One region of the Aminobacter sp. BE322 genome, then DNA from elsewhere that is predicted to be linked to it. Evidence: predicted binding sites of a transcription regulator. Region 1 holds the regulator's gene; the other holds the start of a gene.

What was found. The regulator LexA, encoded in region 1, represses DNA repair genes until DNA is damaged. The targets are predictions, from matches to a motif close to TGTTCNNNNTGTGTTCNG.
Region 2: J2X50_RS15395 (cytoplasmic protein) is a predicted target of LexA. The motif match lies at 3,215-3,232, and genes of this name have one in related genera.

What each region holds. Positions count from the first base shown of each region.
Region 1 is NZ_JBNPXB010000001.1:120,933-125,908, reverse strand. Features, by position in the region: gene J2X50_RS00595 (ComEC/Rec2 family competence protein) at 1-1,427, shown strand, start outside; gene lexA (transcriptional repressor LexA) at 1,785-2,501, opposite strand; gene J2X50_RS00585 (molybdopterin molybdotransferase MoeA) at 2,608-3,813, opposite strand; gene moaC (cyclic pyranopterin monophosphate synthase MoaC) at 3,814-4,293, opposite strand; gene trpC (indole-3-glycerol phosphate synthase TrpC) at 4,295-4,976, opposite strand, start outside.
Region 2 is NZ_JBNPXB010000010.1:65,314-70,289, forward strand. Features, by position in the region: gene J2X50_RS15370 (sensor histidine kinase) at 1-583, opposite strand, end outside; gene J2X50_RS15375 (DUF5330 domain-containing protein) at 1,051-1,407, shown strand; gene J2X50_RS15380 (SufE family protein) at 1,497-1,922, shown strand; gene J2X50_RS15385 (DUF6456 domain-containing protein) at 1,924-2,733, opposite strand; gene J2X50_RS15390 (helix-turn-helix domain-containing protein) at 2,736-3,140, opposite strand; gene J2X50_RS15395 (cytoplasmic protein) at 3,369-3,725, shown strand; gene J2X50_RS15400 (MucR family transcriptional regulator) at 3,744-4,169, opposite strand; gene mnhG (monovalent cation/H(+) antiporter subunit G) at 4,439-4,807, opposite strand; gene J2X50_RS15410 (cation:proton antiporter) at 4,807-4,976, opposite strand, start outside.

The DNA.
Region 1 (4,976 bases):
CCTTTCCGGCCTTCGCGTCCCGGCATCCGGTCAAGAAATACGCCGCCCTGGCGGCCCTGGCCTCTTCAGGCGGCTACCTTTCCATCTCCGGCGCCGAAGTGGCGGCGCAGCGCAGCTTCATCATGCTTGCGGTGATGCTGACGGCCGTGCTGTTCGACCGCGTCGCCCTGACCATGCGCAACCTTGCGATCTCGGCCATCATCGTCATTCTCGTATCCCCGCACGAGGTGGTCGGTCCGAGCTTCCAGATGTCGTTTGCGGCCACCGCGGCGCTGGTCGGCGCTTACGGCTGGTGGTCGGACAGGCAGGCCGAGCGGGTGCAGCCGGCGATCCAGCGTTCGCTTGCGGGCAATTTGTGGCGCAAGCTCTGGACGCTGGCGGTCGGGCTTCTTGCGACCTCGCTGATCGCCGGGCTGGCGACCAGCGTGTTCGGGGCCTGGAATTTCCAGCGCATCTCGCCGCTCAGCCTTTTCGCCAACCTGGCCGTGATGCCCATCGTCTCGGTGCTGGTGATGCCCTTCGCGGTTGCTGCCGGCGTGCTGATGCCGCTCGGCCTGGACGGCCTGTTCCTCGACACGATGGGGCGCGGCCTGGCCACCATGGTCGCCCTGGCGCAATGGTTCTCCGAGCGGTCGCCGGTCGACGCCGTCGGCCTGATCTCCGCCCGCGCGGTGATCCTGGTGTCGGTCGCGCTCTGCATCGCCTCGATGGCGACCACCTGGCTCAGATTCGCAGCCCTGCCATTCGCCGCAAGCGGATTGCTGCTGCTCGGCGAGGCAAGGATCCCAGACATACTGATCTCCGAAGACGGCCGGCTGGTCGGGGTGCCGACGGCGGGCGGCAGGCTGGCGGTCAACCGCGCACGTCCGAGCGACTTCATCACCGACAGCTGGAAGAGGGCCCTGGTTGCGGAGGAACTGGTCGGCCCGGTTGGCGCGGGCGGCAAGCCTTCGACCGTAACGGCCGCAATCGCAAAGTCGGATGCTTCGACGCCGCGCGAGCCAGCCTTGCCCCAGGAAGGAGGAGAAAAAGCGGACCGCAGGGAAGCCTTCGTTTGCGACGGTGGCCTCTGCACCATCGAGCACCCTTCAGGCGCCGTGATCGCCCATGCCGGCAATGCGGCGGCAGCCAAGCGTGCCTGCGCCGTGGCGAGCCTGATCGTGATCGACGATGCGACGGCGCGGGCTCCCTGCGCGAATTCGGCGGCGACCGTCGTCAGCAAGCGCGACCTGGCGCGTTTAGGCAGCGTCGCCGCGTACCTGCCTGAAAAAGGAGAGGCGGCGGTCCGTCAAATCGAAATCCAGAAGGCGATAGCCGCGCCCTACCGGCCGTGGCATGAGCACCGGGCATTCTCGCGCGAAGCACGCGGACTGCCGCCATTCCGCCGGGACCGTGCAAAGCCGCCGCCGGAGAAGGCCGCGCCATGAAGCATCTCGCAGCCCGACGGAATCGTCGGGCGTCGCATGAACAAGGCCAAGAAAAAGCAGCGGGAGCCATTCCCGGAAAAATGCGAGGCGGTTTGCCGTCGGAGTTGCTCGGACCAAAGAGATAGGCCGTTTTGGCTTTTCGATCAAAAGCGGCAACGCTCTTGGCTGCGGAATTGCATTCGTCGGAATGCCCGCCGCTCTGGCCCGGCCTCGCTGCAACCCAGAAAGATGACGATCCCGACCGGCCCGAGGCGGGATCAGGGCATTTCCTCCATTCATCGGACCGCGAAGACGCTCCATCTCTTTGGTCCGAGCAATTCCGGACGGAAACCGCTGCGCACTTTTCCTGGAATTGCCCTAGTAGCGCCGGATCAGCCCGACCAGCTTGCCCTGTACCTTGACCCGGTCGGGGCCGAAGATGCGGGTTTCATAGGCGGGATTGGCGGCCTCGAGCGCGATCGAGGCGCCCTTGCGGCGGAAGCGCTTGAGCGTCGCCTCCTCGTCGTCCACCAAGGCAACGACGATCTCGCCCGGATTGGCGCTATTGGCATTGCGGATGATGACCGTGTCGCCGTCGAAGATGCCGGCCTCGATCATCGAATCGCCCTTGACCTCGAGCGCATAGTGCTCGCCGCCCGAAATCATGTCCGGCGGCACCGAGATCGAATGCGTCCTGTGCTGGATGGCGTCGATCGGCACGCCGGCGGCGATGCGTCCCATCACCGGGATGGCGACCGCCGCGCCTGCATCGTCGTCATTGCCGGCCGAAAGCGCGCGTGACGGCTCGGGCTTGCGCCCCAGGCTGCCTTCGATGACGCTGGGCGAAAACTTCCTGGCGGCGTTGAGGCCCGGCGCGATCGAGTCGGGCAGGCGGATGACTTCCAGCGCGCGCGCGCGGTTCGGCAGGCGCCGGATGAAGCCGCGCTCCTCGAGCGCGGTGATCAGGCGATGGATGCCCGATTTGGAAGCGAGGTCCAGCGCCTCCTTCATCTCGTCGAAGGACGGGGGGATGCCCGCCTCCTTCAGCCGCTCATGGATGAACAGCAGAAGCTCGTGTTGTTTGCGCGTCAGCATCGCTGCCCCCAAGGGAATCGAAAGAAAAACAAACCCGGAACAAACACTATATGTTCCAGTTGTGTTCCGCAACCGATTAAATTTTGGTGAAGGCGCCGAGGGGCGCTCAGCGCAGCATCAGCACCAGGCAGCCAGTGCCAGATTCGGCGGCCGCTGCGAAGGGCTCGCGGATGATGACGCAATTGGCGTCGGCCAGTGTCCGCAGCATCGACGAGTCCTGGACCCCGAAGGGCACGGCGACGAGGCCGGCGTCGGTCTTGCGCACCACGCCGCGCACGTAGTCCTGGCGCAGGTCGTTTTCCTTCATGGGCGCCCCGAGCACGGCCTCGCGGATGTCCGGCGCATAGGGCCGCCCGCCGAGCTTCGCCAGAACCGGTTTCAGGAAGAGGTGCGAGCAGATGAGGCTCGCCACCGGGTTGCCGGGCAGGCCGATGCAGCGGGTGTCACCGAGCCGTCCGAACATCAGCGGCTTGCCCGGGCGCATGGCGATCTTCCAGAAATCGAGCTTCATGCCGAGGCCGGTCAGCACGCCGTGCACCAGGTCATGGTCGCCGACCGAGGCGCCGCCGAGGGTGACGATCACCTCGGCTCCGGCGTCGAGCGCCTGCCGGACGAGTGCCGAGATCGATCCGGTCTTGTCGGCCGCTATGCCGAGATCGAGGACGCGGGCGCCGACCGAGCGGGCAATGGCCGCCACGCCGTAGGCGTTGGACGAGATGATCTGGTCGGGGCCGGGCGAGCTTCCTGGCGGCAGCAGTTCGTCGCCGGTGGCGATGATCGCGACCAGCGGCGCGCGCTGCACCTCGAGCGTCGGATGGTTGGCGGCCGCCGCGAGCGACAGCGCGGCGGGGTCCATCAGGCGGCCGGCGTCGAGGATCAGGTCGCCTTCGCTGAAGTCGAGGCCCTTGAGGCGGATGTTGCGGCCGGGCGCGGTCGGCTCGACCACCTCGACCTCGCCGTTGCCGAGATCGCGCACGTTTTCCTGGATGACCACCGTGTCCGCGCCGGCCGGCACCGGCGCGCCGGTGAAGATGCGCACGGCCTGGCCGCGCGCGATTTTCCCTGCGAACTGCCGCCCGGCAGCCGCCTCGCCGATCACCGCAAGCCGGGCGGGCAGGTCGGCGATGTCCTGCGCGATCACCGCATAGCCGTCCATGGCCGAGGCATCGAAGGGGGGCTGGGTGCGCAAGGCGCGGAGCGGCGCGCCAAGCACACGTCCGGAAGCCTCGTCGAGGCCGATACGTTCGGTACCCGCCGGGGCAGCGCCTTCGAGCAAGCGTTCAAGCGCGTCGGCGACCGGCAGCAGCGCCATCTAGTCGACAGCCTTGTAGTCGCCCGACTTGCCGCCCGTCTTCTCGATCAGGCGGATGCCGGAAATCACCATGCCGCGGTCGGCGGCCTTGGCCATGTCGTAGATGGTCAGGCATGCGACGGAGGCTGCGGTCAGCGCCTCCATCTCGACGCCGGTCTTGCCGGTCACGCGCGCCAGCGCGGTCACCCTGAGGCCGGGCAGCGCTTCGTCCGGCTCGATCTCGACCGACACCTTGGTCAAGAGGATCGGATGGCACAGGGGCACCAGCTCGTGCGTGCGCTTGGCGGCCATGATGCCGGCAATGCGCGCCGTGCCCAGCACGTCGCCCTTCTTGGCGTTGCCGGACAGGATCAGCGCCAGCGTCTCGGGGCGCATCGTGACGGTGCCCTCGGCGACCGCCGTGCGGGTCGTCTCGGCCTTGTCGCCCACGTCGACCATGTTGGCCTCGCCGGTGGCGCCGATATGGGTGAGGGTTGCCATGTCAGGCGCTCGCCGCGAGCGGGCTGCCTTCGAGCAGCGCCCGCGTGGCGGCAGCCACGTCGGCCTGACGCATCAGGCTCTCGCCGACGAGGAAGCTGCCGATGCCCGACTTTTCCAGCCGCCGGCAGTCCTGGTGGGTGAAGATGCCGCTCTCGCCAACGAGCAGGCGGTCCGCCGGGACCATCGGCGCCAGGCGCTCGGATGTCTCCAGGCTTACCTCGAAGCTGCGCAGGTTGCGGTTGTTGATGCCGATCAGGCGCGAGGCGAGCTTCAGGGCCCGCTCCGTCTCGGCTTCGTCGTGGACCTCGATCAGCGCATCCATGCCGAGTTCGAATGCCGTGTCCTCGAGCCGGCGGGCGTCGTCGTCGCCAAGGCTCGCCATGATGATGAGGATGGCGTCGGCGCCCCAGGCGCGGGCCTCGTGCACCTGGTAGGGCTCGAACATGAAGTCCTTGCGCAGGGCGGGCAGGGTGCAGGCGTCGCGGGCGGCGGTCAGGAACTCCGGCGCGCCCTGGAAGGACGGCGTATCGGTCAGCACCGAAAGGCAGGCCGCCCCGCCCTCGGCATAGGCGCGGGCGAGCGCCGGCGGATCGAAATCGGCGCGGATCAGGCCTTTCGACGGGCTCGCCTTCTTGATCTCGGCGATCAGCCCGAAGCGGCCCTGGCCGCGCTTCGCCTCGAGC
Region 2 (4,976 bases), on a different contig from region 1:
CGCTCGTACCTGCAGCATGGCCAACAAAAAGCGGGGCGCGCGCGGCGAGCGTCGCCAGCCATGCGATCGAGAGCAGCCAGTGCCAGCCGGAAGCCGACGCGCCATAGGCAAAGGGGGCGGAAGAGAGGAAGCCCGTCAGCAAAGCTGCAGCAAGGGCGGCAAGCGCTCCGAGGGTCGCCGCCCTGCCCGTCCGCCACACCCATGCCGCTTCCACCGGCAATGCCGCCAGAAGCAGAGCCGCCGGCGAGGTCAGGCCGCCAGCAGCCGCAACGATGGTCGCAACCGCCAGCGACGCGGCGACCAGGGCAGCCGTGGCGACAGGCGCCACCCGGCCGGTCGCGGCGATCGAAAGTGCCGCGAGCCAACTCAGGCTGAACACGGCGAAGATGACGGCGATCGTCGCCGCCGCGCCGAGATTGGCGGAAACCAGCACGACGCCTGAACCGGCGACGAGGAACGGTGCGGACAGCAGCATGCCCACCAGCCGGCGCTGCCGGGGACGCTCGGCATTCGAGGCTGCGGGATGGACCAGACGGTCGCAGCCGCCGGCCAGCGCGCCGGAAAACTCACCGTATCTGGTCATGACAAAACTCAACGCTACGCACTCTTCCGTGGCTCGCTTCGCGGCTCTTCTGTAGTTGGCAACCAAACTCGCACCGAGCCTTTAATGAAGCGATAAAACCGGGGGATCACACCGCGTACCCGCGGCAAATATCGGACCGACAGCGCCCACTTTCGAGGACAGTTCGCGTCATGGTAAACGGAGGGTTAGCCGGCCCATTCGCCCGGCTGAATCACCTTTCGCGGGTTAGGATTTCCAGCCGCCCAAGTTTCGCAATTTAAATCAAATACTTACGAATCTGGCGCATGACTCGCGCGGCAACGGGGCGTCTCGGCGCTCCGGAACAATGAAAATTCGGTGAAAAAGCATCGCAAAATGCCGCCTTTTGCTGCAAGCGCTCCTTTCCTGGTCCGTGCCATTGTCGCGGCAACGCAGACACGTGGCCGGAGCGGTTTCGCCCCGGCCCTCAATTTCGCAAGGGGCATGCCATGGGCTTTCTGATACGGGCCGCCTTCTGGTTCTCGCTGGTGCTGCTCTTCCTGCCCTTGAGCACCGGTCCGGACGGGGAAAGCCAGGTTAGCCCCCTGCAGGCGCTGTTTGCGGCACGCGAGGCGGTCGGCGACATCGCCGGCATTTGCGAACGCAAGCCGGAGGTTTGCGAAACCGGCAAGGCGGCTATGCAGACCATAGGGGTCAGAGCTCGCGAAAGCGCCCGGATCGCCTACGAACTGCTGGACGAGCAGTTCGGCAAGCCCGACACCGCCACGCAGACGGGAAGCGTCGAGCCCGCGCCGGAAGCCGACAAGCACCCGCAGCCAGCGCCTGAACCAGCACCCGCCAATTGACGTGACCTTGCCGCCCGGTCCTTCCAGGGCGGCATGTGCAGCCATCTTTTTTCGTGACGGTCGAAGGCGCGGCCACTATATCCAGCGATATGACGACCACGATCGACACGATCCGCGACGACTTTGCCTTCCTGGACGAATGGGAAGATCGCTACCGCTATGTCATAGAACTCGGCGAGGCGCTTCCGCCCTTCCCGGACAGCGCGCGGATCGACACCAACAAGGTCCAGGGCTGCGTCAGCCAGGTCTGGCTCGTGACCCACCGCGGCGACGGGGCCGACCCGGTCATCCGTTTCCAGGGCGATTCCGACGCCCATATCGTGCGCGGGCTGGTCGCCATCATGCTCGCCCTGTTCTCGGATCGCCAGGCAAGCGAGATACTGAGCACCGACGCCGAGGCGACGCTGCGAACGCTCGGCCTCGACGAGCACCTGTCGCCGCAGCGGGCCAACGGCCTGCGGTCGATGGTCAAGCGCATCAAGCGCGATGCCGAGTCGGCGCTGCAGCCTGCGTGACCTATCCTTGCTCCAGCTTGGGACGGTAATCCGCCGTCCCCCAGTGCAGAACCTTGCCTCGTCGCCCATTGGCCGAGCCGGGATTGTAGTGGCGGGCAAGGGCGCCGAGCGCCATCTTGAGCATGATCTTGGCCGAACGCACCGGCCAGCCGCGCTCGACTTCCACGCGCTCCAAGCCTTTCAGAAAACAGCAGACGTCGATCAAGACGCCGGCTAGTTCCGGACCCACGGCGTCAATGGCCATGTCGACGCGCTGGCGCGCCGCGAGCGCCGCGTCGGTGAGTTCGCTCAGCCCGCCGCCACCCGTGCCGCGGCGGCCGGAGGCCACGCTCGCTTCCCAGTTGGCACCCAGCCTCGGCATGATCTGCCCGCGCGTGTAGTCCGAGCGCAGGCGCTCGCCCGCAGCGAATTCGCCCCCTGTCAGGAAGGGGTCGCCAGTCTTGTTCCGGCGGCGGACGAGCTGGCCCAAAGGCGACTCCGACAGATTTACCAAGGCAGCCTGGGCGCCGGCCGCGGTGTCGACAAGGGCAACCTCAAGATCGCCGTGCTGGGACCTGAACGGGTCGGTCTCGCCGGTCTGCCGCCGCGCGGCGGACAACCCCTCCGCGGTCAAGCCGACGACCGCTCCATGTCGGCGCAAGAGGCCTTCGCGGGCAAGATCGGCCAATTGTTCCGAAACGACGGCGATGCGGTCGCCCGTCTCGTTTTCGAGCAGGATCTTGTCGCCGCTGGCCGCCGGCATGCAGCTGGCCCTCCCCTTCGCGAGCAGCTTCAGGATGCGCGCACGCGCCTTTGCAGCTTCCCCGGCCATGATCAGCGTCCCAGCCTGTCTCGGAAGGCGGCAATCGCCACCCGCTCCGCCAATGAGACGATACGGTCGAAATCTGGGTCGTCGCGCAGGTCTTCTACCAGATGGCACGCGTACAGAACCGTCGTCCTGTCACGTCCGAAGCCTCGGCCGACGTCGCGCATGCTAAAACGGAAGACGACATGCGCGACATACATCGCGATCTGCCTCAACCGGCTGATGTCGTTTCCGGTCCGGCCCAGGCGACGCAGTTCCCTGCTGGGAACCCCGAACAGTGCCGCCATCAGGTCGATCATGGCATCGCACTGCTCGATGACTTCGTCGTTGCGCCTGTCGGCTGCAAGTTCCAGCCCCGTCCGTTCCAGCTGCGCGGCAACCTCGCGCGCCTCGATCTGCCTTTTCGCCAGCACTGTCGACGTAGCTCCCACCAAACCCGCCCCTCCGAAGATAGGAATAAGTTCTTATACCCATCGTCGAGCTGGGTGTGAACAAAAAAAGAACGGATTTTCTTGCCGGGAGCTGCCAACCCTATGGAAAAACTCATGCATTTCTAATCGAACAACAAAATTGGCGTTCAATTTCTCCTCACCCGCCGGGGCGGACGCATCATTCGTCGAACGTCAACGAGGCAGGTGAAGATGAGGGATTTCCGAAACGAGATTGCGGCATTCAGGCAGGACAAGCTGGCGGAACTGGCCGATGCCAGGCAGAGGGCGGCCCTGCAGATCTGCTGCGGAATCGAACTCGCCGATGCGCTGTCCGGGGGACTCGCTTCCACCCATTCGCTGCTGAGGCGCCTCGAGCGGGCGATCGAACGCGAAAGGCTGAAAGGCGTCAACCGCCATTGGAGCTATGACTTGAACCGTCACATAGCGCTCAAGCAGGTGCGCGACCGGCTGAAAGGCATTTCGCCTGCCGAGCCTGCCAGGCTCACCTTTCGGCCGCGGCGCAGGCGCCGGAAAAGCAAAGCGGCACCCGAAGGTGCCGCTCATTGATCAGGGGGTGGTGGGGGTTCACTTACCCTTGCGCTTGCGGCCCAGGCCCATCTTCTTGGCGAGCTGGGAGCGGGCGGCGGCGTAGTTGGGCGCCACCATCGGATAGCTGGCGTCGAGGCCCCACTTCTCGCGGTACTGGTCCGGCGTCATGTTGTAGTGGGTCATCAGGTGCCGCTTGAGCGACTTGAACTTCTTTCCGTCTTCAAGGCACACGATGTAGTCGTCATGCACCGACCGCTTCGGATTCACGGCCGGCTTCTGCTTGTCTGCAGGGGGCGCTTCGGTAGCATTGCCGACGCGTCCAAGTGCTGCATGCACATCGGCGATCAGTCCCGGAAGCTCTCCGACCGGAACCGGATTGTTGCTGACATAGGCCGCCACCACGTCGGCAGTCAGCTCGATCAGCGTATCGTTGTTTGCAGTAGGCGTTTCGGAAGTATCCATATTCTTCAGGCCCCAATGTGACTGGTTGTTTTTTTGCCCGATATTGCGATCGGGACGCGGCACGATTTTATACCGCAGTTTGCGACTGCGACTCGCGTTCCGTCACTTTAATGAGCCCGTATCAGCAATAAGTCAATTCACTATTCTTTTCGAAATCAAGAACAACGAATTCGACACTTCTCTAACAAATGAACGTTTTTGAAAACCATAGGTCAATTTCTGAGATCAACTCGCCCGATGACGATAGATCTCGCCCAGGCTCACTATCCTCATCCACCTTGGATTTGCCGGTTCTTCTTGGATGACACCACATTCTGGGCCAGTTCGTCCCGAACAGAGCCCTCCCAAATGCGATATCCGGCAGAATATGACGCCTTGGCCAGTAGATGAGCCGATATCGGTGCGGTGAGCACGAAGAAGCCTGCGCCCGCAAGCGCCCTCACACCGGTTGCGAACTCGCCGATGTGCAGCGCAAGCGCCACCAGCATCAGGCAGGATCCCAGCGTGCCGGCCTTGGAAGCGGCATGCATCCGGGTGAGTACATCCGGCAGGCGCAGCAGGCCGATCGAGGCGGTAAGCGCGAACAGCGCCCCCACCACGATCAGCAACCCAGCCAGATAATCACCGACGTCGCCCATCACTGCTGTTCCTCTTCCGCCTGTTCTTCCCGTTTCTTGGCGTCGGCGCCGCCGCTCATCACAAACCTTGCGAAGGCGACCGTGGCCAGGAAGCCGACCAGTCCGAGGGCGATCGCCACGTCCACGTAGAGCCTGAAACCCGATCGGATGCCGAACACTGCGATGAAGC